DNA from 3 places in the Microbacterium cucumeris genome. Region 1 is predicted to be linked to each of the others. Evidence: predicted binding sites of a transcription regulator. Region 1 holds the regulator's gene; each other region holds the start of a gene.
The links. The regulator LexA, encoded in region 1, represses DNA repair genes until DNA is damaged. The targets are predictions, from matches to a motif close to TCGAACANNTGTTCGA.
Positions count from the first base shown of each region.

Region 2: the regulator LexA is predicted to act here: its motif matches at 6,042-6,057, upstream of imuA' (DnaE2-dependent mutagenesis accessory factor ImuA').
Region 3: the regulator LexA is predicted to act here: its motif matches at 4,420-4,435, upstream of recA (recombinase RecA).

Region 1 is NZ_JBYRIZ020000002.1:503,480-513,508, forward strand. Features, by position in the region: gene smpB (SsrA-binding protein SmpB) at 1-230, shown strand, start outside; gene AC3RXZ_RS08985 (dipeptidyl-peptidase 5) at 245-2,110, opposite strand; gene AC3RXZ_RS08990 (methylenetetrahydrofolate reductase) at 2,333-3,283, shown strand; gene metE (5-methyltetrahydropteroyltriglutamate--homocysteine S-methyltransferase) at 3,305-5,620, shown strand; gene lexA (transcriptional repressor LexA) at 5,683-6,369, opposite strand; gene AC3RXZ_RS09005 (LysM peptidoglycan-binding domain-containing protein) at 6,649-7,008, shown strand; gene AC3RXZ_RS09010 (histidinol-phosphate transaminase) at 7,043-8,134, shown strand; gene hisB (imidazoleglycerol-phosphate dehydratase HisB) at 8,131-8,730, shown strand; gene hisH (imidazole glycerol phosphate synthase subunit HisH) at 8,727-9,362, shown strand; gene priA (bifunctional 1-(5-phosphoribosyl)-5-((5-phosphoribosylamino)methylideneamino)imidazole-4-carboxamide isomerase/phosphoribosylanthranilate isomerase PriA) at 9,477-10,029, shown strand, end outside.
Region 2 is NZ_JBYRIZ020000001.1:48,229-58,257, forward strand. Features, by position in the region: gene AC3RXZ_RS00270 (hypothetical protein) at 1-335, shown strand, start outside; gene AC3RXZ_RS00275 (error-prone DNA polymerase) at 361-3,750, opposite strand; gene AC3RXZ_RS00280 (DNA polymerase Y family protein) at 3,750-5,276, opposite strand; gene imuA' (DnaE2-dependent mutagenesis accessory factor ImuA') at 5,273-6,031, opposite strand; gene AC3RXZ_RS00290 (prepilin peptidase) at 6,165-6,641, shown strand; gene AC3RXZ_RS00295 (response regulator) at 6,660-6,875, shown strand; gene AC3RXZ_RS00300 (CYTH domain-containing protein) at 6,868-7,518, shown strand; gene AC3RXZ_RS00305 (type III polyketide synthase) at 7,594-8,751, shown strand; gene AC3RXZ_RS00310 (methyltransferase domain-containing protein) at 8,744-9,451, shown strand; gene AC3RXZ_RS00315 (FAD-dependent oxidoreductase) at 9,444-10,029, shown strand, end outside.
Region 3 is NZ_JBYRIZ020000001.1:715,422-725,450, forward strand. Features, by position in the region: gene miaA (tRNA (adenosine(37)-N6)-dimethylallyltransferase MiaA) at 1-475, opposite strand, end outside; gene miaB (tRNA (N6-isopentenyl adenosine(37)-C2)-methylthiotransferase MiaB) at 594-2,144, opposite strand; gene AC3RXZ_RS03590 (regulatory protein RecX) at 2,228-2,815, opposite strand; gene recA (recombinase RecA) at 3,169-4,218, opposite strand; gene AC3RXZ_RS03600 (DUF3046 domain-containing protein) at 4,503-4,727, opposite strand; gene AC3RXZ_RS03605 (helix-turn-helix domain-containing protein) at 4,737-5,045, opposite strand; gene AC3RXZ_RS03610 (CinA family protein) at 5,208-5,690, opposite strand; gene pgsA (CDP-diacylglycerol--glycerol-3-phosphate 3-phosphatidyltransferase) at 5,687-6,268, opposite strand; gene AC3RXZ_RS03620 (DNA translocase FtsK) at 6,268-8,970, opposite strand; gene AC3RXZ_RS03625 (ribonuclease J) at 9,042-10,029, opposite strand, start outside.

The sequences.
Region 1 (10,029 bases):
GCAAGCTGCTGCTTCACCGCGAGGAGATCCAGAAGCTGCAGCACGCGGTGTCGGCCGGCGGGTACACGCTCGTACCGCTGAAGCTGTACTTCTCGGACGGCAGGGCGAAGGTCGAGATCGCGCTGGCCAAGGGCAAGCGCGAGTACGACAAGCGTCAGGCGCTGCGCGAGCGTCAGGACAGCCGCGAGGCCGAGCGCGCCATGCGGCTGCGCAACCGGCTGGGGGAGTAGGACGGTCGCTCGCGTCAGCGAGTCGAAGTGAAGCCGAACACCCGGCCGAGGAAGCCCAGTTCTCGTTCCAGAGCGTCGACGATCGTCTCCGCACTGCGGAAACCGTGTCCTTCGCCCGGATACAGCACGTATTCGTGATCGATGCCGCGTGCCGCGAGGGCGTCGCGGACGCCCTCGGACTGCGACGGCGGCACCACGGGGTCGTCCGCGCCCTGCAGCAGCAGCACGGGGACGTCGATCCGATCCGCGTTCGTCAGCGGCGATCTCTCCACGTAGACGGCCTCGGCCTCGGGGAGGGGACCGACGAGTCCGTCGAGGTAGTTCTTCTCGAAGTCGTGAGTGTCCGCGGCGAGAGCGCGCAGGTCCGTGACGCCGTAGCGGCTGATCCCCGCGGCGAACACGCCGCCGCGCACGAGCGCGCACAGCACGGTCCAGCCTCCGGCCGAACTGCCTCGGATGGCCAGGCGGTCCGGGTCGGCGAGGCCGGCCTCCGCGAGACCGCGCGCCGCCGCCAGCACGTCGTCCACGTCCGCGATGCCCCACTTCCCGTCGAGGCGTTCGCGATAGGCGCGTCCGTATCCGGTCGATCCGCCGTAGTTCACGTCCAGGACGCCGATGCCTCGGCTCGTGTAGTAGGAGATGGCCGCCGACGCTGCTCCCGTGACGTGCGCGGTCGGTCCGCCGTGCACGAACACGATGTAGGGCGGCAGCTCGTCCGCGGGCGGGGCGATCTCCGGGTTCGCCGGCGGGTACGCGAACGCGTGCACCGGGCCCGACGCTCCGTCCACGACGATCCGCATCGCCGCCGGCATCCAGGCGGAGTCGACCGGTCCGCCTCCGACGACGGCGACCGTCTCGCCGGAATCGACCTCGACGGACCACACGCCGGGCGCGACGGTCGAGCCGTTGCCCGTGACCAGCACGCGGGTTCCGGAGACATCGTCGATGCTGACGTGTCCGTCGCAGGGCAGGCCCAGAGGGCGGATATCCCCGTCGCGATCGATCACCACGACCTCATCCCGCCCGTTCGTGCGCACCGCGACGATGCGACCGTCGGCGAGCGGCCGGTACCAGCGGTTGCCCAGCACCCACAGGCCGTACCCGGTGTCCGCGTCGCTCGGGCCGACCGGTGCAGCGGTTCCGGCGGGTGAGACGCCATCGAGCGCGATCCGATGCAGCGTCCAGCGGTCGTCCGGGATGTCCGAGTACAGCAGCGTGCGGTCGTCCGCCCATTCCGGCTGCAGGGCGGCGTGCGAAGGCAGCACGGCGTCGTCGTCCGCACCGACGGAGGCGACATGCACCTGAGCGCTCTCCCACGGCATCCGCTCTCCCGACCACTGCACCCAGGCGATCCGTGTGCCGTCCGGCGAGAGCGCGGGGTGGGCGAAGAACCCCGGCCCTTCGGCGTGGACGATCGTCGCAGCAGCGTCCCCGGCCGCCGAACCGTCGAGCGGGATCTCCACGATCGCCCGCCGGTGCGGTTCGGCCGTGAGGTCCTCCCGCACGGCGAGGAGACGTCCGTCCTGCACGCGCAGTCCACCGTGGGCGGGTCCGGCCGCCGTCAGCGGTTCCGGCTCGCCGCCGGGGACGAGCCGGTGCACACGCTGGTCCCGGGCCTCGACGAAGTAGAGGATGCCGTGCGCGTCCGCCGTCCAAGCCCCGCCGCCGTATTCGTGAACGCGGGATCGAGCGCTCCACGGTGCGGGGAGGACTTCGTGTCCTGCCGAGCTGCGCACCGTGATGCGTCCTCCTTCGGCGGGCACGGACTCGCCCCACCAGACCTCGTCGCGGACGAAGCGCGCGCCGTCGATCCTCGGTGCGGCACCCGCGATGTCGACGGCGTGGAACGGGGAAGGCCAGGTACCGAACGGCTGGGGCATTTCTCGAGCCTAGGAGATGGGCCCGGTCGATGCGGGATCTGCGCGGCCACCGGCCCCGACACATGGCGTCACACAGATGCGCCGGGAGCGCGGGGTGCCCTACCGTCATGGAAACGCCCCGTTCGCACTGGAGCGTGGAGCGACAGCCGAGCCCGGCATCCGCCCGCGAAGCGCAGCGCCTTTCGCGGCCGCCCCGTGTCCGCCCTGTCACAGGAGAGAAACATGTCCTCCGAGGACTCCACCACCGCCGGTGCCTCGCGCGTGCCGTTCTCCTTCGAGCTGTACCCGCCTCGCACCCCGTCCAGCGAGGACGCGCTGCACGAGACCGTGCGCCGCCTGGCGGCCGCGGGACCCGCGTTCCTGTCGGTCACGTACGGGGCCGGGGGATCCACGGGAGGGCGTTCGCTCGAAGTGCTCCGCTACATCCGCGAGCACACCGACGTCGAGCCGCTCGCGCACCTCACCTGCGTCGGCAACACCTATGAGGGCGCCGGCCGGCTGATCCGCGAGTTCCTGGATGCCGGAATCCGCAGCTTCCTCGCACTGCGCGGCGACCCGCCCGCCGGGCAGGAGCAGCCGTTCCTCGGGGACCTCGAGAGCGCGGCCCAGCTGGTGCAGCTGATCGACCGCGTGCAGGCGGAGCGCGCCCCTTACGAGGAGTCGCCCGTCCCCGGCATCCCGGGAGCCGCCCGCGTTGCGCCCCGGCGCAAGGTGAGCATCGCCGTCGCAGCCTTCCCGAAGGGTCACCCCCGTTCCACGCACCGCACGCAGGACGTCGAGGCCCTGCTGGCCAAGCAGGCGGCCGGCGCCACGTTCGCGATCACGCAGTTGTTCTTCCACCCGGACGACTACCTGGCGTTCGTCGAGCGCGCCCGGCGCGCCGGCGTCACGATCCCCATCCTCCCCGGCATCATGCCGATCACCTCGCCCGCCCGGCTGGCGCGTGTGCTGGAGCTGACCGGAGAGGAGATCCCGGGGGAGCTCCAGGTCGCCCTCGAAGTCGAGCCGACCGTCGAAGGACGCCGGCGGATCGGCGTCGACTGGGCGGCGGATCTGGCCCGCGAGGTCGTCGCCGGGGGAGCCCCCGGCGTGCACCTGTACGCGTTCAACCAGCACGAGACCGTGCTGGACGTCCTCGAATCCGCCGACATCCTTCCCGCGCTTCACCGCTAGCCCCCTCTGAAAGGACCCACCATGACCGCATTCCCCGAGGGCACCATCCTCGGCTACCCCCGGATCGGGCGCCGTCGCGAGCTGAAGAAGGCCGTCGAGGCGTTCTGGGCCGGCCGGATCGACGAGCAGGAGCTCGAGGCGACGAGCGCGGACCTGCGTGCCGCGACCCGTGAGCGCCTCGCGTCGCTGGGACTGGGGCGCGACGACTCCGCGATCCCGGAGTCGTTCTCGTACTACGACCAGGTCCTGGATGCCGCGATCACGGTCGGCGCGATCCCGGCGCGCTTCGAGGACCTCCGTGAGACAGACGGCACGATCGGGCTGCCCGCGTACTTCACGGTCGCCCGAGGCGAGGGAGACCGCGCCCCTCTCGAGATGACCAAGTGGTTCGACTCCAACTACCACTACCTCGTCCCCGAGATCGGACCGGAGACGTCCTTCTCCCTCTCCAGCGACCGTCTCGTCCGAGAGGTCGCCGAGGCCGCATCCACCGGGTTCGTGACCCGCCCCGTCGTTGTCGGTCCGGTCACGCTGCTCGCTCTCGCCAAGGCGTCGGACGACGCGCCGGAGGGCTTCGACCCGCTGTCGCGCCTCGAGGACGTGCTTCCCGTCTACGTCGAGCTCCTGGGCCGCCTGCGCGCAGCCGGAGCGGAGTGGGTCCAGCTCGACGAACCCGCGCTCGTCAGCGAGTCGCTGCCCGCATCCACCGACCAGCTGGCTGCCGCGGCGGAGCGCGCACTGGCGGTCCTGGGAGGGGCGGCCGACCGCCCGTCGATCCTCGTCGCGGCGCCCTACGCCGCCCTGGACGCCGTGTTCCCGGTCCTCGCCGCTGCGCCGGTCGAGGCGATCGCCGTCGACCTGGTGCGCGGTTCGGTTCCGGCCGCCGCGGCGGGGCTGGAGGACAAGATCCTCGTCGGCGGCGTGATCGACGGCCACAACATCTGGCGCGGCGACCTCGCTGCGGCGTTCAGCACGCTCGGGGAGCTGCGCGCCCTGGGTGCCGCTCGGGTCGCGGCCGCCACGTCGACCTCGCTGCTGCACGTCCCGCACGACGTCGCCGACGAGTCGAAGCTGGACGAGCGCCTGGTGTCGTGGCTCGCCTTCGCGGACCAGAAGGTCGCGCAGGTCGTGACGCTCGCACGAGGTCTCGGCGAAGGACGCGCAGCGATCCAAGCCGACCTCGACGCGGCATCCGCGGCGCTCGCCGACCGGCTGTCGGCTCCGGGCGTCCGCGACGGCGCCGTGCGCGAGCGCTCGCTCTCGGATGCCGACTTCGCGCGGGTCTCGTATCCGGAACGAGAGGCGGCTCAGGAGGCGGCGCTCGGACTGCCGGCTCTGCCGCTGACGACAATCGGGTCCTTCCCCCAGACCGGCGACATCCGCCGTGCCCGTGCCCGTTTCACCCGCGGGGAGATCACCGAGGCCGAGTACGAGGACTTCCTCCGGGCCGAGATCGACAGTGTCGTTGCGCTGCAGGAGGAGCTCGGCCTGGATGTCCTCGTCCACGGCGAGCCCGAGCGGAATGACATGGTGCAGTATTTCGCCGAGAACCTCGACGGATTCGCCGTCACGGAGAACGGCTGGGTGCAGTCCTACGGCTCGCGGGCGACGCGCCCGTCGATCCTGTGGGGAGACGTGTCCCGCCCCGCGCCCATCACGGTCGCCTGGTCGACGTACGCGCAGTCGCGCACCGAGAAGCACATGAAGGGCATGCTGACCGGACCGGTCACGATCCTCGCGTGGTCCTTCGTGCGCGACGACCAGCCCCTGGGGGAGACGGCGAATCAGGTCGCCCTGGCCCTGCGCGAGGAGATCGCGGATCTCGAGAACGCCGGCATCGCGATCATCCAGGTCGATGAGCCGGCGCTGCGCGAGCTGCTGCCCCTGAAGAAGGCCGATCAGCCTGCCTACCTGGACTGGTCGGTGAACTCGTTCCGACTCGCGACCGGCGGAGCGGCGGCCGCCACCCAGGTGCACACGCACCTGTGCTATTCCGAGTTCGGTGTCGTGATCGACGCGATCCGGGCCCTCGACGCGGACGTCACGTCGATCGAGGCGGCCCGCAGCCGCATGGACGTCGTGGACGACATTGCCGAGGTCGGGTTCGACCACGGCATCGGCCCTGGTGTCTACGACATCCATTCGCCGCGCGTCCCCGGCACGGATGAGATCGAATCGCTGCTGCGACGTGCGGCCGCCGCGATCCCGAACCGGCAGCTGTGGGTGAACCCGGACTGCGGCCTCAAGACGCGCGGGTACGACGAGACCACCGCGTCGCTGCGCAACATCGTCGAGGCGACCCGGCGCGTGCGCGAGGACGTGTCCGTCCCGGCCTGACGGCTGTTACACGACGAAAGGTCCCTCCCGCCCGGGAGGGACCTTTCGTCGTTCGCGGGAGATCAGACGGCGCGCAGCACCGCCACGACCTTGCCGAGGACCGTCGCGTCGTCACCGAGGATCGGTTCGAACGCGGAGTTGCGGGGGAGAAGCCAGGTGTGGCCGTCGCGGCGGCGGAACGTCTTGACGGTGGCCTCGCCGTCGAGCATGGCGGCCACGATCTCGCCGTTCTCGGCGGTGTTCTGGGTGCGCACTACGACCCAGTCGCCGTCGCAGATAGCGGCGTCGATCATCGACTCGCCGTTGACCTTCAGCATGAACAGATCGCCCTTGCCCACGAGTTGCCGTGGCAGCGGGAAGATCTCCTCGACCTGCTGCTCCGCCGTGATCGGCACGCCGGCGGCGATCTGTCCGACCAGGGGGACGAGCGCGGCGTCCCCGACCGGCGGGGCGGCGTCCGCGGGGTTCTCGACACCCGTGCCCGGCAGATCGATCAGCACCTCCATGGCGCGGGTCTTGCCCGGGTCGCGTCGCAGGTAGCCGCTCAGTTCCAACTGGCCGAGCTGATGGGTGACGCTGGAGAGCGACTTGAGACCCACGGCGTCGCCGATCTCGCGCATGCTGGGCGGGTAGCCGTGCCGCGCGATCGAGGTCTGGATGACCTCGAGGATCGCCATCTGCTTGGCGCTGAGGCTCTTGCGTCGACGAGTGCGCGGTGCCTCGCTGCCGGGGGCTGTTGCGTCGCTCATGGCTGCTCCTTCGTGGGCCGGTCCGGTGCTCCCGCGCCGATGTCGGAGGCCCGTGGTGTGGTGTCTACAGCGAAACCGTATCCGAGAATCCGGGCTTGTGGAAGATCTGTTCGAGCGTGTCGGAGGATCCGAGGATGCGATTTCGAAGAAGACTTGACATCGATTCGAAATCGAAGATACATTCGGTACGTAGCTTCGCATCCCCCGCTCCCGGCCGAGCGGGGAATGCGAACGCTACGCCAAAGCCCCACCGGGGAGAAGAGCACGAGGAGCAGCATCATGAGCAGCATCACCGTCACGGCACCGTCCATCCGTCGCCCCGCAGCCGCCACGCGCCTGCGTCTGACGGCGCGCGGTCGTCGCGTGCTGCTCGCCCTGGCCGCGCTTCCGCTCGCGATCGGCCTGGCCTTCGCCGCACTCAGCGGCGGATCCGCCTACGCCGGCGGCGATGAGGTGACCGCGTCGTTCGAGACGGTCACGGTCATGCCCGGTGACACGCTGTGGTCGATCGCCGAGGACGTCGCCCCGGGCGTCGATCCCCGCGAGGTCGTCGACGCACTGCGGCAGCTCAACCTGCTCGACGGCGGCGTGCTCATGGTCGGCGAGGAGCTCGCGATCCCCGCGGCCTACGCCGGCTGACCCGCGGCACTCCGCCTCGCGCGCCCTCGCTAGCATGGGGAGGGTGACTTCCCTCGAAGACCTTCCCCTCCGCGACGATCTGCGCGGTCTCACCCCGTACGGAGCCCCTCAGGCCCCGCTGCCGGTCGCGCTGAACGTCAACGAGAACACCCACCCGGTTCCGGATGCCGTGGCCAGCGACATCCTCGACGACATCGCCGTCGCACTCCGAGATGTGAACCGCTATCCGGATCGGGAGTTCACCGCTCTCAGGGAGAGTTTCGCCGAGTACCTGGGCCACGACCTCGCGGCTGACGGGATCTGGGCCGGTAACGGCTCCAACGAGGTGCTGCAGCACATCCTGCAGGCCTTCGGCGGACCGGGGCGGACGGCGTTCGGCTTCGCGCCGACGTACTCCATGTATCCGCTCATCACGCAGGGAGTCGGATCCACCTGGATCGCGGGCACCCGGCACCCGGACCACACGATCAGCCCGGAGGAGGCCGCCGAGCAGGTCCGGTCCGCGGATCCCGACATCGTCCTGCTCTGCACCCCGAACAATCCCACCGGGACCCCGCTCGGACTCGATGTCGTCGAAGCCGTCTACGACGCGGCTCGTGGGATCGTCGTCGTGGACGAGGCGTATCAGGAGTTCGCCCCCCGCGACGCGCCGTCCGCTCTGACTCTTCTCGAGGGCCGACCGCGACTGGCCGTGTCCCGGACCATGAGCAAGGCGTTCGCGTTCGCCGGCGCCCGGGTCGGGTATCTCGCGGCGGATCCGGCGTTCATCGACGCCCTGCGCCTCGTGCGCCTTCCCTACCACCTGAGCGCGCTCACTCAGGCTGCCGCGGTGGCCGCGCTGCGCAACGCGGACACGATGCTCGCGATGGTGGACGAGATCGTCGAGCAGCGCGACCGGATCACGGCGACGCTCGAAGCGCTCGGCTATCAGCCGCACGAGTCGTGGTCGAACTTCGTCCTGTTCGGAGGCGTCGCCGATCCGAAGGCGACCTGGCAGTCGCTCTACAACAAGGGGATCCTCGTGCGCGACGTGGGCATCCCCGGGCACCTGCGCGTCACGGCCGGGACCGAGGCCGAGACCACGGCGTTCCTGGACGCGCTGGCCTCGATAGAATCGGCCACATGAGTCGCACCGCCCGCCGCAGCCGCAGCACGTCCGAGTCCTCCGTCGAACTCGACCTGAACTTGGACGGCACCGGCGCGAGCCAGATCGACACCTCGGTGCCGTTCTTCGACCACCTGCTGACGGCGTTCGCGAAGCACTCGCTCACAGATCTCACGGTCCGCGCCTCGGGGGACACCGACATCGACGCCCACCACACCGTCGAGGACATCTCGATCGTGCTCGGCCAGACGATCCGGGAGGCGCTGGGGGACAAGTCGGGCATCTCCCGCTACGGCGATGCGCTCGTGCCACTGGACGAAGCGCTCGCGCAGGCGGTCGTCGACATCAGCGGCCGACCGTACCTCGTTCACTCGGGAGAGCCTGCCGGGTTCGAGCACCACCTGATCGGCGGGCACTTCACGGGCTCGCTCGTGCGCCACTGCTTCGAGGCGATCGCCTTCAACGCCGGCCTGACCGTGCATGTGCGGGTGCTCGGCGGTCGGGACCCGCACCACATCGCCGAGGCGGAGTTCAAGGCGTTCGCCCGTGCGTTCCGTCAGGCGAAGGCCCTGGATCCGCTGGTCTCGGGCATCCCGTCCACCAAGGGCGCGCTGTGACCGACCGCCCGAGCGTCGCCGTCTTCGACTACGAGTCGGGCAACGTCCACTCGGCCGTCAAGGCGCTCGTCGCCGCGGGTGCCGACGCCGTGCTCACCGGCGACCGCACGGCGGCGCTGGAGGCCGACGGGCTGGTCGTCCCCGGGGTGGGAGCGTTCGCTGCGGTTCGAGAGGCGCTCGCGGCGCACGGCGGCGATGAGATCATCGAACGCCGGCTCGCCGGCGGACGCGCGGTCCTCGGCATCTGCGTCGGCATGCAGGTGCTGTTCGAGCACGGCGTCGAGCGCGGTGTCGACACCGAAGGGCTGGGGGAGTGGCCCGGCGCGGTCACGGAGCTCGACGCCCCGGTCCTGCCCCACATGGGATGGAACACCGTGACCCCGGACGAGGGGAGCGTGCTGTTCCGCGGCATCGAGCAGGAACGGTTCTACTTCGTGCACTCCTTCGCCGCTCAGCGCTGGGAGCTCGAGGTCATGCCTCCGTTCCCTGAGCCACGGCTGACCTGGACCACCTACGGCTCGCCCTTCCTCGCCGCCGTCGAGAACGGCCCGCTGTCCGCCACGCAGTTCCACCCCGAGAAATCCGGAGAAGCGGGCATCCAGCTGCTGCGCAACTGGGTCGGCAGCCTCTGATCCACCGTCGGGCGACGTCACTCCGGCGTCATCGTTTTGAACCGTACGGCCCGGCGGACTAGTCTCGTGTCTCGTGCCCGCGAACGGAGCACCTCCATCCCACCCGAGGACGACATGAACGACTTCGCGTCAACCCCCAGTCTGACCCTTCTCCCGGCCGTCGACGTGGCGGGCGGCAAGGCGGTGCGGCTCACCCAGGGTGAGGCCGGCAGCGAGACGAGCTACGGCGACCCGCTGGACGCTGCGGGCGAGTGGGTCGATCAGGGCGCGCAGTGGATCCACCTCGTCGACCTCGACGCCGCGTTCGGCCGAGGATCGAACGCGGGCATCCTGCGCAAGGTGATCAAGCAGTTCCGCTCGGTCAACGTGGAGCTCTCCGGTGGCATCCGCGATGATGCGAGCCTGGAGGCCGCTCTCGAGACCGGTGCCGCACGCATCAACCTCGGCACCGCAGCCCTGGAGAACCCCGAGTGGGCTGCCGACGTGATCAGCCGGTACGGCGAGGCCGTCGCCGTCGGTCTGGACGTTCGCGGCACGACGCTCGCAGCGCGCGGCTGGACGAAGGAAGGCGGCGACCTCTGGGAGGTGCTGGACCGCCTCGAGGAGGCCGGCTGCAGCCGCTACGTCGTGACGGACGTCACCAAGGACGGCACTCTGCGCGGTCCGA
Region 2 (10,029 bases), on a different contig from region 1:
GCCACCGTGTCGAGGTCGCCGAACAGCTCGATCTCGTCGGCGGGACGAGCGCGGTGGTCGCGATCACCGATCTCGAGACCGGCGTGCGGTATCAGCGCGCCGAGGAGCCGTCCGGAGAGCTCTCGGTCTGGCAAGGGGTCGTGCTCACCACGACCGTCACCTCGACGGCGGACGGTCCGCGCACGGCCATGAAGATCGATGCCGTGCGCAGCGGTGCGGCGGGCGCGGACATCGCTCTGCGCGATGCGGATGCCGCAGCGGACGCGGCCAGGGCGGAAGCCGACCGCTGGGGGTCGGACCCGTTCCCGGAGAGCGAGCCGGATCGCTTCTGGTGAGGTGACGCAGCGCTTCTCCTCGACGTCACCGGAAGTCGCGCGAGCGGTGCTCGATGCCGGTGCGGAGGTCCTCGAAGGCGTCGGCGAGCACGTTCACGACGCCCTCGGTCGACCGTTCCAGGATGCCGCGCACGATGAGTGCCGGCGAGTCGCGGGCGATGCGCTGATACCTCTTCCAGACCCCCGGCGAGCAGACCACGTTGACCAGACCGTGCTCGTCCTCGAGGTTGAGGAATGTGATGCCGGATGCCGTCGCGGGGCGCTGCCGATGGGTGACCAGGCCGGCCACCTCGATGCGGCGACCGACCTCGTGCTCGGGCAGCCGTGCCGAGGCGAGGACCCCCCGTTCGTCCAGCTGCGCGCGGAAGTGCGCCAGAGGGTGGTCATCTGTGGCGATGCCGGTGGCCCAGAGATCGGCGGACAGGCGCTCGTACCCGGTCTGGTCGGGGAACAGCGGCGGCTGCACGGCGATCACGGTACCGGGGAGATAGCGGGCGCGGTCCTCGGCGGCGTTCCCCGCCAGCCACACCGCCTCCCGGCGCTTCAACCCCATGCTCTCGAAGGTCCCGGCCGTCGCCAGCGCCTCCACCTGCGCCGCCGTCGCATCCGTCCGGCGCACCAGGTCGTTGAGGTCGCGGAACGGACCGTTCTCCTCGCGTTCGCGCACGATCCTCTCGGCGAACGGCACCCCGATGCCGCGGACGTCGGAGAGTCCCAACCGGACGGCCGACCCGCCGTCACGGCGATGGGCTGCCGACTCGTCCGGCGCCGAGCGGTCGAAGCGCACCGCGGCAGCCGGATCCCCGTCGATCAGGCACGACGCCAGGCCGGTGGGCCCACGGTCATCGCCGAGGGGCTCGAGCGACGCCTGCGCCTCAGAGGCGTGCAGGTCGGGCCTGCGCACCTCGACGCCGTGCCGGCGCGCATCCGAGGTGAGCGTCGCCGCCGAATAGAAGCCCATCGGCTGGGAGCGCAGGAGTCCGGCCAGGAAAGCGGCCGGATAGTGCAGCTTCAACCATGAGCTCGCGTACACGAGCAGCGCGAACGACAGCGAATGCGATTCGGCGAAGCCGAAGTTCGAGAACGCCTGGATCTGCGCGTAGATCCGATCGGCGCTCGCCTCGTCGAGCCCGTGGCGCGCCATGCCGGCGTACAGCTTCTCGCGAATGCGCTCGATCTTCTCGAGTCCGCGCTTGGACCCCATCGCCCGGCGCAGCAGGTCGGCCTCATCGGCCGTGCAGTCGCCGAGGGTCGTCGCCATCTGGATGAGCTGCTCCTGGAACACCGGGATGCCCAGCGTGCGATGCAGGATCGGCTCGAGGGCCGGGTGGGCATAGGTGACCTCTTCGTCCCCGAGCTTGCGGCGCACGAACGGGTGCACCGCGCCGCCCTGGATCGGGCCGGGACGGATGAGGGCGATCTGGATGACGAGGTCGTAGAACTCCCGCGGCTGCAGACGCGGGAGCAGTCCCATCTGCGCCCGGGACTCGACCTGGAACACGCCGATCGAATCGGCCCGGCACAGCATGTCGTACACCGCAGGCTCCTCCTTCGGGAGGGACTGCAGCGTCCATCGCTCCCCGGTGGCCGCGGCGACGAGGTCGAAGCAGTGCTGCAGAGCGGCGAGCATCCCCAGGCCGAGCAGGTCGAACTTCACCAGCCCCATCCACGCCGCGTCATCCTTGTCCCACTGGATGACCGTGCGGTTCTCCATCCTGGCGTGCTCGACCGGCACCACCTCCCCGACCGGACGCGCGGTGAGCACCATGCCGCCGGAGTGGATGCCGAGATGCCGGGGAGCCTTGAGCAGGTCCGCCGCGTACGCCAGCACCGGTGCGGGGATGTCATGCCCCTCGGCAGGCTGCAGATCGGCGCCCCAGCCCTCGACCTGCTTGGACCAGGCGTCCTGTTGACCGGGGGAATGCCCCAGCGCTCTCGCCATGTCGCGCACGGCGTTCTTCGGACGGTACTGGATGACGTTCGCCACCTGCGCGGCGCGCTCTCGTCCGTACTGGTCGTACACCCACTGGATGATCTCCTCGCGGCGGTCGGAGTCGAAGTCCACGTCGATGTCCGGCTCCTCCTCCCGCGTGGTGGCGAGGAAGCGCTCGAAGGGGAGGCGGTACAGGATCGGGTCGACGGCGGTGATCCCGAGCAGATAGCAGACCGCGCTCGCCGCGGCCGATCCCCGTCCCTGGCAGAGGATGCCGCGCCGTCGCGCCTCGGTCACGATGCCGTGCACGATGAGGAAGTACCCCGGAAAGTCCTTCTCCTCGATCACGTTCAGCTCCCGCTCGATGCGTGCGCGGCCGTCGTCGTCCAGTCGGGGATAGATCCGGGGGACGGCTCCCCAGACCAGCTCGCGCAGGTGACCCATGGGGGTCTGCCCGTCGGGGAACGTCATCCGCGGAAGAGCGGGCCTGGCGCGGCGCAGCTCGAACGCGCTGTCGCGGGCGATGGCGAGCCCGTGGCTGATCGCGCCGGGGAATCGGCGGAAGCGCTCGGTCATCTCCGCCCCGCTGCGCAGATGCGCCGAACCGTGCACGGGCAGCCAGCCGTCCAGCTCGTCCATGCCTCGGGTGGCGCGCACCGCGGCGACGGCCTCGGCCATGCCGACGCGCTCGGGCACCGCGTAATGCACGTTGTTCGTCGCGACCACCGGCAGCCGCTCGGCGCGGGCGAGGTCGGCCAGGGCGTCGTTGCGGCTCGAGTCCCTCGGGTCGCCGTGGTCGATGAGCTCGACCGCCACATGATCCCTGCCGAACAGATCGACGAGGCGGCGAACCGGGGTGACGGCGTCACCGGCGGCGAGTCCGCGTCGCACGGCGCCCTTGCGGCATCCGGTGAGGATCGTCCAGTGCCCGTCGGCGCTCGCGGCGAGCTCGTCGAGGTCGTAACGGGGACGACCCTTCTCGCCGCCTCGCAGCTGGGCGCGGGTGATCGCTCCGGAGAGACGGTGGTACCCGTCCATCCCGCGGGCGAGGACCAGCAGATGCTCGCCGACCGGGTCCGGGGCACCCGTGCGCGGTGCCGTGAGGTTCAGTGAGAGCTCAGCGCCGAACACGGTCTGCACGCCGAACCCGCCGACGTCGGCGGCCTCCGCGAAGCGCGCCGCACCGTAGAAGCCGTCGTGGTCCGTGATCGCCAGGGCGGTGAGCCCGAGCCGCTCGGCCTCGAGGAGCAGATCCTCGGGGGAGGAGGCGCCGTCCAGGAAGGAGAACGTGGAGTGCGCGTGCAGCTCGGCGTAGGGAACGGCGTCCTTCGGACGGGTGACCGCGATCGGCGGGTCCGTCCGCCGCTTCCGGCTGGTCGGACCGGGATCGGGGCGAACCGGGACGCCCGCGGGCGGCTCGCGGGCGCTCAGGGTCTCCTCCAGCTCGCGCCAGCTCATGCCCGGATGGTTCTGCCAGCCCATCAGGCGTACCTCCCCTCGGCCCACCAGGCCTGGTCCTCCCACAGCACGAGCCAGGCGCGCTGCGCCTCGTCGACGATCTGGAAGCGGTGCGCGCTGTGCGCGGCATCCGGATCCCAGCCGTGCTCGCGCAGCGGCCAGGGACCGGCCCAGGACAGCACAGGGGAGTCCGCGATGAACGCCGGTGCCGCCGACATCCGCCCCCGCGCGTCGACGGAGGGGATCGAATGGTCCGCCGCCGCGACGGCGATGGGGCGCGGCGGAGTGAAGACCTCGGCGGGGTGCGGGGCAGGCAGGCTTCCCGGCCAGGGCAGGGCAGGGTCGCGTTCGAGCGGAGCCCGATCTCCCCAGGGCTGCAGCTGCTGACGATCGGCCATCCGCCTCCCGCCGATGATCATCGGCGTCACGACGCCGCGGTGGCCGAGCAGTGCCTGGACGCGGGAGACCGCATGGTGCAGCCGCTCTTCGGGCCCCTGGCCGAACAGGCCGGGCTGGTGGTTTCGGGAGTCGTCCGTGCGGGTCGGGATGATCCGCACGGACACGATCCCGGCGGGGACGCGATCGGAGTCATCCGGTCGCGCGGGGCGGAGCGTCTCCAGCTGCCAGCGGACCCGGTCGACGAGGTCGGCCGCCTCGAAGCAGGTCGGATGCATCCACACCCGGGACGAGACGGCGCCGTCGTCGTCGGTGAACTCGATGCGCACCTCGGTGCAGACGAGGGAGGCGTCGGCCAGACCTGCGAAGACGGCGTCCGCGGTCTGCCGCACGGCGAACGCCACCTGGTCGGCCTGGCCGAGCGGCGTCTCGAACACCACCTCGCGCGAGAGCTCCGGTGGAGGGGAGCCGGTGGGGAGGGGACGGGAGTCCGCTCCCGCCGCGAGGGCGTGCAGGCGCACGCCGCGCTCGCCGAAGCGGTCGCGGATCATGCCCTCGTCGAGCCGGGCGAAGTCGGCGAGCGTGCGCACTCCGAGCCGGTCGAGCAGGGCGGTGATCTCTCCGTCTCCGAGGACCTGCACCGGCAGCGGTGCGAGGAAGGAACGCGCGCCGCCCGGAGGCACGACGAAGGCGGGGTCGGCCAGTCGCGCCGCCTGTTCGGCGGTGAACAGGCCGTCGGCGACGCCCGCCCTCGCCCCGGGATGCCCATGGTCCGCGAGCACGCCGATGAGCACGCTCGCGGCCTCGACCTCTCCGCCGTAGTACCGGGCAGCTCCGCGAGCGCGGAGGGCGGCGAGTCCGGGGCGCAGCGGCTGGACACCGGGGACCTGCTCCTCGAGCAGCCGCAGCACGGGGAGGAAGGCGCTCTCATCGCGCAGCGGATCCGCGTTCAGCAGGCGCAGCGCAGGGGAGCGGGACTGGGCCAGGCGGCGGCGCTGACCGCGGCGCACCCCCTGTGCGCGCGCCTCTGCGGAGCAGGCGACGATCGTGTTCGCCTGCACGACGGCCACCGGACCGTACGGCGGTGGGGCGCCGACCGCCGCGCGCACCGGCCAGTCCGGCAGCCACAGCACGAGATGTCGGGGAGGCATCATCCGGCGACCGCCCAGTGCTCGGTGCCGGTGCCCTCGTCGGCCGGCAGACGCAGCGGCGCCACCGGACGCAGCGCGGCGGGGGCGGCATCCACCCGCCCCAGCGCACCGGGAAGCCGCACCCGGATGCGCCGGGGCGTCTCCAGTCGGCGGGATGTGGAGCTGAGCGTGACCGTGCGGTCGGCCAGCAGACCCCAGCCGTCGCCGAGGCCGTGCCATTCGGTCTCCTCCACCCGCAGCGTCGCCTCGCTCTGCGGCCATCGGGCGGTGACCAGGAGCGTGCAGGCGCGATCGCGCAGGCGTGCGTTCATGCGCTGGATGTCGGCATCCGACACCCGGCTGCGCGGATGGACGGCGATGAGGGGGACGACCTCGGACAGCGCAGAGGCCACGGTGAGCCAGCGCGGACCGGGATCCGGCACGAGGATGAGCCGCGACAGCTCGACGCCGAAGCCCGCCATCGCCTCGATGCCGAGGGTGGGCATGCCGATGACGGCGCACCAGGACCCCTTCTGCGACGGAGCGGAGAGCAGGGCGCCCAGCAGGCTCGGAGACGGCATGAGGGAGTAGGCGGCGCCGGTGCGCAGCCCGTCGTCGGGCAGCAGCCCCTCCAGTGCGGGGTCGATGGGGAGGAGGGGGACGTCGCTGCGCCGACGCTGCATGCGCGAGATCTCGCTGCGCAGGCGGTGCAGCTCCTGCGCGCGGGAGGGGGTGCTCTCGGCGTGCAGAGCGGTCGGGGCGGAGAGTGCGATGCCCATGGAACCATCCTCGAAGATATCTACTAATAAATCAAGTGATGCCCTGAGGCTAATTCGGACATCGGACATCCGGGTGCCCGGAGTTGTCCACAGGCCGGAAACGCCCGGCTCCCCGATCGAATAACCTTCGGACATGTCTTCGCCGTCCGTGCACGATGCGCTCGTCGTCGTGGCGCACGCGGGGCTGATCGGCGTCGGCATCTGGCTGATCGTCGTCGACGCGCGCACCCACCGCCTGCCGAACCGGATCGTCCTTCCCACCGGCGGCGCACTCCTCGTCCTCGTGGGCATCGAGGCGCTCGTCACGGGGGAGGCATCGGTGCTCCTGCGCTCCCTCGCCGGCCTCGTGATCCTCGGCGGCGTCTACGCCGTCATGCATCTCGCCGGCGGAGGCGTCGGCGGCGGCGACGTGAAGCTGGCGGCCGTGATCGGACTCGTCCTGGCGTGGCACGGCTGGCAGACGCTCCTGATCGGCGCGGCGGCGGCCTTCGTCCTCGGCGCGCTCTACGTGCTCGTCCTGATGACGCTGCGCCGGGCGCAGCGCAGCACCCGCATCGCCTTCGGCCCGTGGATGATCGTCGGGGCGGCATTGGGCGTCGCCGTGGGGTGAGGGGTCTATGGTGAACTCATGGCACTCGCACGACTCCACGGCGGCCCGCTGGACGGGCAGATCCTTCCGCTCGAGGCGGACGCCGACGACAAGCTGATCGTCCCGTACAGCGAGACCCAGGTGGTCTACACCCGGCGCGGCCAGCCGCAGAACACCGGCCAAGACGACGGGCCCACCGAGGTGGACTACTGGTACGAGGAGTCCCTCGAGGACCTCAATCCGTCGGATGACTGAACCACGGCGGACGGCCGGCGCCTCGGCCGGATCCGAGCCTTCGCGCGCCGTCGAGGTCGAGCGCAAGTACGACGTCGACCCGGGCACGCCGCTGCCCGCCTGGGAGGACATCCCCGGCGTCGACGTCGTCACGGCGGGGGAGCATCGCGCCCTCGACGCCCGCTACCTCGACACCGCGGATGCCGCGCTCGCGCGCGCCGGCGTCGCACTGCGCCGCCGGACGGGCGGACCCGACGCGGGCTGGCACATCAAGGGTCCGCGCGACGGCGACGGGAGAGTGGAGATCGGCTGGCCGCTGGGCGAGGGCGACGAGGTCCCGGACGCCGTGACCGCGGCTCTCGCACGCTGGACCACCGAGCCGCTGATTCCGCTCGCCCGGATCGAGAACGCGCGCACGGCCTACCTGCTGACCGGACCGGCCGGAGTCGTCGCCGAGTTCGTCGACGACGACGTCCGCGCGACGGATCTGCGGCAGGGCACGCAGCGCTCCTGGCGCGAGTGGGAGTTCGAACTGGGACCCGCTGCGCCCGCCGATCCGGCGGGGAGGGAGCTCCTCTTCGCGGCGGCCGAGCGGGCGATCTTCGCCGCGGGCGGACGGCACGCGGCATCCGGATCCAAGCTCGCGCGCGCCCTCGGATTCTGACGCGGCCCGATAGTCGCACCGGGAAGCGCTGACAAGCCCCTGGTGCTGGGCGGCCCGACGTGCCAGCGTGTGCTCATGAGCGCCTACCTCCGAGTGCCGCAGACCGTCCTTCCGCAGACACCGCTGGATCAGGAGCAGGTGCGCGACGTCTTCGCAACCCAGCCGGAACGGGATCGCCGTGCCGTGCGGATCGTGAACGCCTCGTTCACCGGCTCGGGCATCGACACCCGTTACACGGCGATCGCCGAGCTGGGCGCCGAGTACGACGGAGAGGCCACGTTCTACGATCGCTCGTCGAACCTGCTCCTCTCGCCAGGCACGGCCGAGCGCAACGAGCTGTACGTCCGCGCGGCCACGCCGATGTTCGTCGAGGCCGCCCGGCAGGCGCTGGACGCCTCCGACGACATCCGGCCGGAGGACGTCACGCACCTCATCACGGTGTCCTGCACCGGCTTCCACGCGCCGGGGCCGGACTTCCAGATCGTGACGCAGCTGGGCCTGCGCCCCGGCGTCGAGCGGTACCACTTCGGGTTCATGGGCTGCTACGCGTCGATCCCTGCTCTGCGGGCCGCAGCCCAGTTCTGCCACGCGGACGCCGCGGCGGTCGTCCTCGTGGTCAGCGCCGAGCTGTGCACGTTGCATCTGCGCTCGTCCGACGACCCGGACACGATCATCGCGTCCTCGCTCTTCGCCGACGGCGCCGCGGGCGCACTCGTGACGGGGCGTCCGCCGGCTCCCGGCGTCCCCGGTGCGGAACTGGACTCCTTCGCCACGGCCATCGCACCGGACTCCGTGGAGCACATGGCGTGGACGATCGGCGACCACGGCTTCGAGATGATCCTCTCCACCGCCGTGCCGAAGGTCATCGAGGCGAACATCGACGACGCGCTCGGAGCGCTCTGCGCGGCGGACGAGGAACTGGCCTTCGCCCGCTCCTGCGACGATCTCGCCGGTACGGTCACGCACTGGGCCGTGCATCCCGGAGGCCGGGACATCCTCGATCGCGTGCAGCACAGGGTCGGGCTGGCGGACACCCAGCTGGATGCCGCCCGCGAGGTGCTGCGCACATGCGGCAACATGTCCAGCGCAACGGTCCTGTTCGTGATCCGACGCATTCTGCTCGACCCGTCGTCGCGCACGGGGGAGCGGCTGCTCGCAATGGCGTTCGGCCCGGGGCTCACGATGGAGGGCGGCGTCATGACCGTGCTCGGCGGTACGGAGGGCGGTGCCTGACCTGAGCTCGCGCGACACCGGGGCGCGCGAGCTCATGGATGCCTCCGACGCCGATCGCGTCGCGCTCGAGCGCACCTACGAGCTGTTCCGCCTGGTCAATCCTGTCGTCGGCGGCTGGCGCCGCATCTACCGGCAGCGTCTGCGACCGCGGGTACGGGGTGGGGATGTGCGGATCCTGGACATCGGCTCGGGAGGCGGCGACGTCACCCGCCGGATCGCGCGGTGGGCGGCACGGGACGCCTCGCGGGCCCGCGTGGTCGCCCTGGACGCCGATCCGAGGGCGACGGCCTGGGCGGCGAGACACCGTGCTCAGGCGAACGTCGAGTACCGCACCGGCACCTCCTCCGAGCTCGCAGCGGACGGCGAGCGCTTCGATGCGGTCGTGTCGAACCATCTGCTGCACCACCTCGACGACCTGCCCGGACTGTTGCGCGACACGGAGACGCTGCTGGAGCCCGACGGTGTCGCTGTGCACGCCGACATCGCCCGAAGCCCTCGCGCCTACGCGCTCTTCGATGCCCTGACGCGGCCGTTCCAGCCGAATCTGCTCGCGGGGTCTTTCATCCGCGCGGACGGACTCACGAGCATCCGTCGGTCGTACACCGTCGCCGAGCTCGCCGAGCTGGCTCCGCCCGGCTGGTCCGCGAAACCGGCGGCTCCGTGCCGCGTCCTGCTGGTCCGGGGAGGCGGGCGTGCCTGAGTGCGATGTCGCCGTGGTCGGCGCGGGGCCTGCCGGACTCCTGCTGGCGTGCGTGCTCGCGCGACGCGGCGTCTCCGTGATCGTGCTCGAGAAGACGTCGGGGCGCGACGACCGGTCGCGGGCGATCGGCATCCATCCGCCCGGGGTCGCCGCCCTGAGCACAGCCGGCGTCGCCGATGCGTTCCGCGCCGAGGCGCTGGCGCTGACCGGGGGCACGGTGACCTCACGGGGCCGGGTCCTCGCCGACCTCGACTTCGTTCCGGGTCAGGAGGTGCTGACGCTGCCGCAGGCACGGACCCAGGCGCTGCTCGCGGATCGGCTGGCCGCGGTGGCTCCGGGCGCCCTGCGCACGGGCATCCTCGTGCGCAATGTGCTCCCCGAAGGGCACGCGGCGCGGGCGCTCATCGAGCGGGACGGCCGTGAGGACGAGGTCTCGGCGAGACGGATCGTCATCGCGGACGGCGTGCACAGCGGCATCCGGGACCTGCTGGCGTTCGGCTGGCGACGGGTCCCCGGGGAGGCCGACTACACGATGCTCGACGTCGGCGGAGCCGCCGGCGACGACAGGGCTCGACTTC
Region 3 (10,029 bases), on a different contig from region 1:
GATCCACTCGGGCGGCGGTCGCGGCATCAAGAGCCGTGAGCCGGGCGAAGAGCGCGCCGGCGCCGTGCTCTTCCAGCTCCCGTTCCAGGCGTTCGCGCACCGCTGCATCCCGGGGTGGGAAACGGAAGTCGAAGATCGCACTCGAGACGTACAGACCCGAGCCCCCGACGAGGATCGCGTCCCCGCCGCGGGCGAAGATCTCCTCGATCATGCCGCGCGCCAGCGGCTGGTACCACGCCACGGCGGCCTCCTGCGTCACCTCGCGCACGTCGAACAGGTGGTGCGGGATGCCGCGGCGCTCGTCGACCGGCAGCTTGGCCGTGCCGATGTCCATGCCGCGGTACAGCTGCATGGCGTCCGCGTTGACGATCTCGGCGGGGTTGCCGCGTTCCCGCAGTGCGCCCGCCAGTCGGAGCGCGAGATCGCTCTTGCCCGTGCCGGTCGCTCCGACGATCGCCCAGAGACGCGCGGTCACGCGAGCATCCTTCCCTCACGCGGCGAGACCTCTCCGTGTTCACGAAACCCCGTCGTATCCGCGTGAACAGGACGGGGTCTCGTGAACAAGACGGGGTCTCGGTGGAGGATCAGCGTGCTCACACCCCGACGCGCAGCGTCGGCAGGCCGAGCGACACGGCACCGGAGGAGCCCGTCGAGCCGCCGGGAGCGGGCACGGCGCAGGACTCCGCCTGCGCGCGGTCCCACGCGTCGCCGCCGCGCGTACGGCGGATCCTCAGCGGCGCCCCGGTCGGATCGTCCGCGAGCAGATGGAACGGTGCTCCGTGTGTGATGGTCACGGTCACGACGTCGCCCGGACGCGGGATCTCAGAACCCTCGGTCACCTCGAAGTGCACGAGCCGGTTGTCCTCGGCGCGACCGGTGAGACGATGCGTCTCGGCATCCTTCTTGCCTTCTCCGACCGACACCAGCACCTCGACCTCGCGGCCGACCTGCTTCTGGTTCTCCTCCAGGGAGATGCGCTCCTGCAGGGCGATCAGTCGGTCGTAGCGGGCCTGCACGACCTCCTTGGGGACCTGGTCCTCCATCGTCGCGGCCGGCGTCCCCTCGCGGATCGAGTACTGGAACGTGAACGCGTTCGCGAAGCGCGCCTGCTCGACGACCCGCATCGTGTCCTCGAAGTCCTCGTCCGTCTCCCCGGGGAATCCGACGATGATGTCGGTCGAGATCGCCGCGTTCGGGATCCGCTCGCGGACCCGGTCCAGGATGCCGAGGAAGCGCTCGCTCCGGTACGACCGGCGCATCGCCTTGAGGATGCGGTCGCTGCCCGACTGCAGAGGCATGTGCAGTTGCGGCATCACGGACGGTGTCTCGGCCATCGCCGCGATCACATCGTCGGTGAACGCCGCCGGGTGCGGGCTCGTGAAGCGGATGCGCTCGAGTCCCTCGATCTCGCCCGCGGCGCGCAGCAGCTTGCCGAACGCCTGACGGTCGCCGAACTCGACGCCGTAGGAGTTGACGTTCTGCCCGAGCAGGGTGACCTCGATCGCGCCGTCCTCCACGAGCAGGCGGATCTCGTTCAGGATGTCGCCTGGGCGTCGGTCCTTCTCTTTGCCGCGCAGGCTCGGCACGATGCAGAACGTGCAGGTGTTGTTGCAGCCCACCGAGATCGAGACCCAGCCGCTGTGCGCGGAGTCGCGCTTGGTGGGCAGTGTCGAGGGGAAGACCTCCAGCGACTCCAGGATCTCCAGCTCGGCATCGCCGTTGTGACGGGCGCGCTCCAGCAGACCAGGAAGCGAACCCATGTTGTGCGTGCCGAAGACGACGTCGACCCAGGGCGCCTTGTCGAGCACGGCGTCCTTGTCCATCTGCGCGAGGCAGCCGCCGACGGCGATCTGCATGCCCTCGTGCTTGTCCTTGCGGCTCTTCAGGTGCCCGAGGGTTCCGTAGAGCTTGCCCGCCGCATTGTCGCGCACAGCGCACGTGTTGATGATGACGACGTCGGCTTCTTCGCCGGCAGCCGCCTTCACGTAGCCGGCGCTCTCCAGAGACCCCGACAGCCGCTCGGAATCGTGCACGTTCATCTGACAGCCGAAGGTGCGCACTTCGTAGGAGCGCTGCCGACCGTCGGCGTCGACGGCGGCGGAGGAGGGCGCGATGATCGTCGGCTCGCTGCGCGGAGTAGTCATGATGAACACATTCTACGTTCGACGGATCAGAGCGGACGTGCGCTCCGCGATGCAGACGCAGATCCGCACCGTACACGGGCGGATCAGTCGAATCGGACGCCCGAGGACGGCCGGCCGAACGACTGCTCCGCCATCGCCGTCCGCACCACCGCGGACACCACCGAACCGGAATACCCGCGCCGGGCGAGCTGACCGGACAGTCGACGCTTCGCCGTCTCCGCATCCAGGCGGGTCATCCCGCGCAGTTTCGTGCGCGCGAACTCGAGAGCACGCTCGAAATCGTCGTCCGGAAGCTCTTCGAGAGCGGCATCGGCGATGTCTCTCGGAATGCCGCGCTGAGCCAGCACTCGCGCCAGCGCCACGCGCCCCTGCCCCTTCCGTTCGTGACCGGCGGTGACGAGGTGTCCGGCGAGCAGGGCGTCGTCGAGGTAGCGCAACGAACAGAACTCGTCGATGATCTCGTCGACCTGGGCCTGCGTGATGTGCAGTCCCCGCAGGAAGGTGCTCGCCTCCGCGACCGACATCGATCGCGCACGCAGCTTGCGCACCAGCGCCTCGGACGCCTGGGCGGCGAGCTCGGCCGGATCGGGGACGCCCTCGTCGGTCCCTTCCGACGGCGGCACGCCGCGGCCCGACTCCTCATGCGGTCGCAGGGCGCGTAGGCGCGTCATCGACGCGGGTGCGCGCTCCCCCGCACCGTTCCCCGAGGGATCCGGACGAGCGCCGGCGCGGGAACCGGCGCTCGGATGAGCGGCGGAGCGTCGGCCCCGCGCCGGATGGCGATCGCTCGGGTCGCGGCCCGCGTCCTCGTCATCCCAGGTGGATCGCCAGGTCCCGGACGATTCGTTCCGTGGCGACACGGCGCGGAACGCCGCATCGCCGGACGCAGACGCCTCAGCCTCCGCCCGAGGTGCCCCAGGCCCGTTCTCTCCGGATGCGCTCTCGGTATCCGCGGTCCCGCGGGACCCTCCGAAGAGCGGGATCACGGGGGCGAGGTGCTCCTCGCCCCCGTTCTCACCGTTCATCACGCCGGACGGCGCTGCGCGAGTTCGTCCGCGGCCTCAGGCGCAGCCGCGGCACCGCCGATGCCGAGCTTCTGCTTGATCTGCGTCTCGATCGCGAGCGCGATGTCGGGGTTGTTGATGAGGAACGTGCGCGCGTTCTCCTTGCCCTGACCGAGCTGGTCCCCGTCGTAGGTGTACCAGGAGCCGGACTTCTTCACGATGCCATGCTCGACGCCGAAGTCGATCAGGCTCCCCTCGCGCGAGATCCCGATGCCGTACAGGATGTCGAACTCGGCCTGCTTGAACGGCGGAGCCATCTTGTTCTTGACGACCTTGACGCGCGTGCGGTTTCCGACCGCCTCGGCGCCGTCCTTGAGGGTCTCGATACGACGGATGTCCAGACGGACCGACGCGTAGAACTTCAGCGCCTTACCACCGGCGGTCGTCTCGGGAGAACCGAAGAACACACCGATCTTCTCGCGCAGCTGGTTGATGAAGATCGCCGTCGTCTTGGTCTGGTTCAGGCCACCGGTGAGCTTCCGCAGCGCCTGGGACATCAGGCGCGCCTGCAGGCCGACGTGCGAATCACCCATCTCACCCTCGATCTCGGCACGGGGCACGAGGGCCGCGACGGAGTCGATGACGACGAGGTCGATCGCGCCGGAGCGGATCAGCATGTCGGCGATCTCCAGCGCCTGCTCACCCGTGTCCGGCTGGGAGACGAGGAGCTGGTCGATGTCGACGCCGAGCTTCTTGGCGTAGTCGGGGTCGAGGGCGTGCTCGGCATCGACGAATGCGGCGATGCCGCCCGCGCGCTGGACGTTCGCGATCGCATGCAGCGTCAGCGTGGTCTTACCGGAGGATTCCGGTCCGTAGATCTCGATGATGCGGCCGCGCGGCAGTCCGCCGACGCCGAGGGCGACGTCGAGGGCGATGGAGCCGGTGGGGATGATCTCGACCGGAGCACGCTCGTCGCTGCCCAGTCGCATGACCGAGCCCTTCCCGAACTGGCGGTCGATCTGGGCGAGGGCCGATTCCAGGGCCTTCTCGCGGTCTGCGGGTGATGGCATGACATGCTCCTTCTGCTCGCGCTGCTGCCGCCTGTAGGCTGTCGCGGCCGTCCCCGGCTGGGGCTGACTCTCCGACAAGGCGTATGGCTCTCGGCCATGTCCCCCACGGTAGGCGGGACCTCCGACATCGCGTCGCAGGTACCCGGAAACCGTGGACAAGACGGGGCCGAAGACCACTTGTGCAGAACGATACGCCGCACCTCGAACGGATCTTCGACGACACGCCGATCGGCTTGCCGTTGAAGGCGCACGTCAGATCGAGCGCCCGACCACCAGCCGCGCCGTCAGCGCCGGCGCGGCTCCAGGCGTCCGACGCCGTGCCGGCGCTCGACGGGCACATCCGTCTCCGCGCACAGCGCGAGCCAGATGTCCCGCGGAGGGACACCGGCCTCGAGCGCCTCGGCTGCCGTCCTCGACCCCACCGCGCCGAGCACCAGATCGTTCACCAGCGTCGCCGCGCGTGCGCCGAACTCGACCTCCACGGCGCGGAGGAACTCGCTTCGTCGCATCGCCGCTCGTCAGTGCAGCGAGAGCTCGGGCTCGATCGAGGCGACGAGATCGTCCGGCACGACGTCCGGGAAGACCTGCAGCCCCTCGAGCACCGAGATGCGGTCGCCGACCTCGCGCATGATGGTCGAGATGGGGACATCGAGAGCTTCGGCCACGGAAGCGAGGATCTCGCTCGAGGCCTCCTTCTGACCGCGCTCCACCTCGCTGAGGTAGCCGAGCGCGACGGAGGCCTTGCTGGCCACCTGACGGAGCGTGCGCCCCTTCTGAAGGCGGAAGTCCCTCAGCACATCGCCGATCTCCTGGCGTACAAGAATCATCGGAACCTCCTCTCGTTCCCCGTCGCCGAGTCCGGCGTCGAGCGGATCGCCAGTCTAACCCGACCGGCTGGGGAAAAAACTACCGTTTCACTCTGTGGTTTGGTTGTGAGCGCAGCATCCTGAGCGTTGAACACATAGATGACAACCGCGACGCGGCCCGCGCTATTCCTGCACCGCCCGCAACGCCGCGGAGATGACGGCATCCACGGACTGCCGGCGGATCTCCTCGCGATCCCCGCCGAAGCGGAACGAGAACGACTGCACGCCGTCCGGAGTCGCCACGCCGACATGCACGGTCCCCACGGGCTGGCCGTCGGGCGAAGCAGGGCCCGCGATACCGGTGGTCGAGATGCCGACATCGGCCGGACGCCCCTCGACCGCGACGGCCACCCGCACGCCGTCCGCCAACTGCTCAGCGACCTGCGGATGCACCGGACCGTGCTCGGCCAGCAGATCGGCGTCCACGCCGAGCACCGAGTGCTTCACCGGAGTGGCGTACGCGACCACCGCGCCGTTGAGCACCGACGATGCCCCGGGGACCGCCACGATCGCCGAGCTGACCGCTCCCCCCGTGAGCGATTCGGCGACGCCCAACGTCCACCCGCGCTCGCGCAGCGCCGCCACGAGTTCCGCCGCGACCGTCATGCGCCGCCCTCCGACCGAGCGCCGCGCACCTGCGCCACGACGTAGTCGACACCGCTGACGATCGTGAGGACGAGCGTCGCGTACATCAGGACGACACCGATGCCGGTCCACCAGTCCATGCCGATGAGCTCGTGAAGCGGCAGCAGCCACCAGCCGAGGGCGACGCCCTGGAAGGCCGTCTTGACCTTCCCGAGCCACGCCGCCGCGACGATGTGCTGCCTGGCGACCATGAAGCGGTGCACGGTGATGCCCCACTCGCGGATCAGGATCAGGACCACGATCCACCACGGCCATTCCCCGAGAACGGCGAGACCCACGAACCCGGCTCCGGTCAGCAGCTTGTCCGCGATCGGGTCCCAGAGCTTGCCGAAGTCGCTCACGATGTCGTAGCGCCGTGCCAGGTAGCCGTCGACCCAGTCCGTCGAGATCGCCAGCACGAACAGGACGCCCGCGATCCAGCGCAGGACGAGATCGCTCGCGCCGTAGGTCCCGCCGGCCAGCAGGAGGATGAAGAACACGACCGCCAGCGGGATGCGGGCGACGGTGATCGCGTTGGGAAGCTGCCGGGGGATGGCCATCAGTCGCGCCCCGTGAGGCCCCAGGCGTCCTCATCGCCGTCACCCTCGGCCTCGACGACCGGAAGACCGCGGAACTGCTCCTCGACCGGGTCGAACGCCTCGTCCGCCGGCGTCGCTGCTGCCGGTGCCGTGGCCGGGGCGGGCGGGTCATCGCCGCGCAGCCGCGCGAGCACGGCGGGCAGCTGCTCGGCCGTGACGAGCACGTCGCGCGCCTTCGAGCCCTCGGAGGGGCCCACGATCTCGCGGGACTCCAGCAGATCCATGAGCCGCCCGGCCTTGGCGAAGCCGACCCGGAGCTTGCGCTGCAGCATAGACGTCGATCCGAACTGGGAGGACACCACGAGCTCGGCCGCCGCGAGCAGCAGTTCGAGGTCGTCGCCGATGTCCTCGTCGATCTCCTTCTTCTTGCCCTCCACGGCCTCCGCGACATCCGGGCGGTACTCGGGCCTGGCCTGCGCCGTGACGTGCTTCACGACGGCGTCGATCTCGCTCTCGTTGACCCAGGCGCCCTGCAGACGGAACGGCTTGGAGGAGCCCATCGGGGAGAACAGCGCGTCACCCTGACCGATGAGCTTGTCGGCACCCGGCGCGTCCAGGATGACGCGGCTGTCGGTGACGCTCGTCACCGCGAACGCGAGGCGCGAGGGCACGTTCGCCTTGATGAGGCCCGTGACCACGTCGACGCTCGGACGCTGCGTGGCCAGCACGAGGTGGATGCCGGACGCACGCGCCAGCTGGGTGATCCGGACGATCGAATCCTCGACGTCACGCGGGGCGACCATCATCAGATCCGCGAGCTCGTCGACGACGACCAGCAGGTAGGGGTAGGGCTTGAGCACGCGCTCGCTGCCGACCGGGACCTCCACCTCGCCCGCGCGCACCGCGCGGTTGAAGTCGTCGATGTGACGGAACCCGAACGACGCGAGGTCGTCGTAGCGCATGTCCATCTCCTTCACGACCCACTGCAGCGCCTCGGCGGCCTTCTTCGGGTTCGTGATAATGGGGGTGATCAGGTGCGGGACTCCGGCGTAACTGGTGAGCTCCACGCGCTTCGGGTCGATGAGGACCATCCGCACATCGGCCGGCTTGGCGCGCATGAGCAGGCTCGTGATCATCGAGTTCACGAAGCTCGACTTTCCGGAGCCGGTGGAGCCGGCCACGAGCAGGTGCGGCATCTTCGCGAGGTTCGCGACGACGATGTTACCGCCGACGTCCTTGCCCACGCCGATCGTCATCGGGTGGGTGCTCTTCTGCGCCGCCGGCGACCGGAGCACGTCGCCGAGGGCGACCATCTCCTTGTCGGCGTTGGGGATCTCGATGCCGATCGCGCTCTTGCCCGGGATCGGCGAGAGGATGCGGACATCGTTGGAGGCGACCGCGTAGGCGATGTTGTTCGCGAGCTGGGTGATCTTCTCGACCTTGACGCCGTGACCGACCTCGACCTCGTACTGCGTCACCGTCGGTCCGCGCGAGAACCCTGTGACCTTGGCGTCGACCTTGAACTGCGTCAGCACGCTCGTGATCTGCTCGATCACGCGATCGGTGGCCTCGGAGCGCACGACGGGGGGCGGCCCCTCGGCCAGAACGGACTGCGGCGGCAGATGGTACGGGGCCACGGGCGCCTGCGGGCCGCGCTCCCCCGAACCCTCGGTCCCGAAGCCGTCCAGGCCGGGCAGCTCTCCGGTGTCCCCGGTGTCATCCATGAGCGCCGTGGTCTGCTGCTCGGACAGCATGGCCGTCAGCGCCTCGACGTCCGTGAGGACCTCGGTCGCGGCATCCTGCGGGTCGGCCACGACGACGGCCTGATCGTAGGCGGGCGTGCTCTGAGCCGGCAGGAGCTCGGTGAGATCCTGCGAGCCGACGCCGGAGTCCGGATCCTCCTCGCGCCCGGTCTTGTTGCGACGCCACCAGGGAAGCACGTCCGGGTCGTCGGACTTGTCGGCCTCATCCACGACCGGAAGCTCCTTGGTCGGCTTCTCGGGCCTCTCGGCATCGAACATCCAGGCGTACAGGTCGCCCAGGCGCTGTCCGATGCGGTTCGGCGGGGTCTTGGTGAGGATCAGGATGCTCAGGGCGATGAGCAGGCTGAGGACGACGTACGCGGCGATCGGCGACAGGAAGGCCAGCGGCTCGCCCAGCATCCAACCGAACAGACCGCCCGCGGCGCTCAGCGCCGCCGGTCCGTCGCTGGGGTGCGGTCGCCCTCCCGCGACGTGGCAGATGCCCGCGATGGACAGCACCATCAGGGCGAAGCCGATGCCGATGCGCCCGTTGTCATGCACGGACGACGGATGCCGGAACAACCACCCGGCCAGCAGCAGGAGCAGCACGGGCATGAGGAACGCCTCGCGGCCGACGGCGAACCCCACGCTGTACGCGCTGATGGTCTGAGCGACCTCGTTGCCGATGAAGAACCATTCGTTCACCGCACCCAGGCACGCCAGCAGCAGCAGGAACAGCGGGAACCCGTCCCGTCGGTCGTCCTTCTCGAGCGTCTCCGGGCCGAAGGCGCGGAACAGACCGCCGACGCCGTGCGCCAGCCCGATCCACGCACGTGCGATCAGCGGCGGCCGGTCGGCGTCGTCGATGTACTTCTTCGGTGCGGGCGCGGCCTTCGCGGACGACCGCGACGCCGACTGCCGCTTCGAGCGCGCCGAAGCGCTCTCGGACGCGCGTTCGGACTTCGTGGTGCTCCTGGCCATGTCCTCAACGGTACGGCCGGTGGCCGACATCCGCCCGCAGTGACGCGGCTTTCAGGCCGATCGCGGGCGTGTCACGCCTCGATCACGAGCGGCACGATCATCGGGCGGCGGCGCAGCTTCTGGTTGACCCAGCGGCCGATCGTGCGGCGCACGACCTGCGACAGCGCGTGGGTGTCGCGCACCCCGTTGCCGGAGGCCTCCTTCAGCGCGGCCACGATCTTCGGGACGACGTCCTCGAACACGGCGTCGTCCTCGGCGATGCCCCGGGCGTGGATCTCGGGTCCGGTGATGATCCGGCCGGTCGCGGCATCCACGACGACGATCACGGACACGAAGCCCTCCTCGCCGAGGATGCGGCGATCCTTCAGATCGGCATCGGTGATCTCGCCGACCGTCGATCCGTCCACGTAGACGAAGCCGAGATCGAGCTGACCGGCGACGCGGGCCGCGCCGTCCTTCAGATCGATGATCGTGCCGTTCGAGGCGATGATCGTGTTGTCCTCGGGAATCCCGGTGTCCTGCGCCAGCTTCGCGTTCGCGATGAGGTGGCGGTACTCGCCGTGCACCGGCAGGACGTTCTTCGGCTTGAGGATGTTGTAGCAGTACAGCAGCTCGCCGGCCGCGGCATGACCGGACACGTGCACGCGCGCGTTCGCCTTGTGCACGACGTTGGCGCCGAGTTTGGTCAGACCGTCGATCACGCGGTAGACCGCGTTCTCGTTCCCGGGGATGAGGCTGGACGCCAGGATGACCGTGTCGCCGTCGCCCGGTTCGATGGCGTGGTCGAGGTTCGCCATGCGGCTGAGCACGGCCATGGGCTCGCCCTGGGATCCGGTCGACATGTAGACGATCTGGTCGTCGGGCAGATCACGGGCCTTCTTGTAGTCGATGAGCACGTTCTCCGGGACCTGCAGGTACCCGAGCTGCTCGGCGATCGTCATGTTGCGCACCATGCTGCGCCCGAGGAACGCCACCCGACGGCCGTGCGCTGAGGCCGCGTCGATGACCTGCTGGACGCGGTGCACGTGGCTGGAGAAGCTCGCGACGATGACGCGCCGC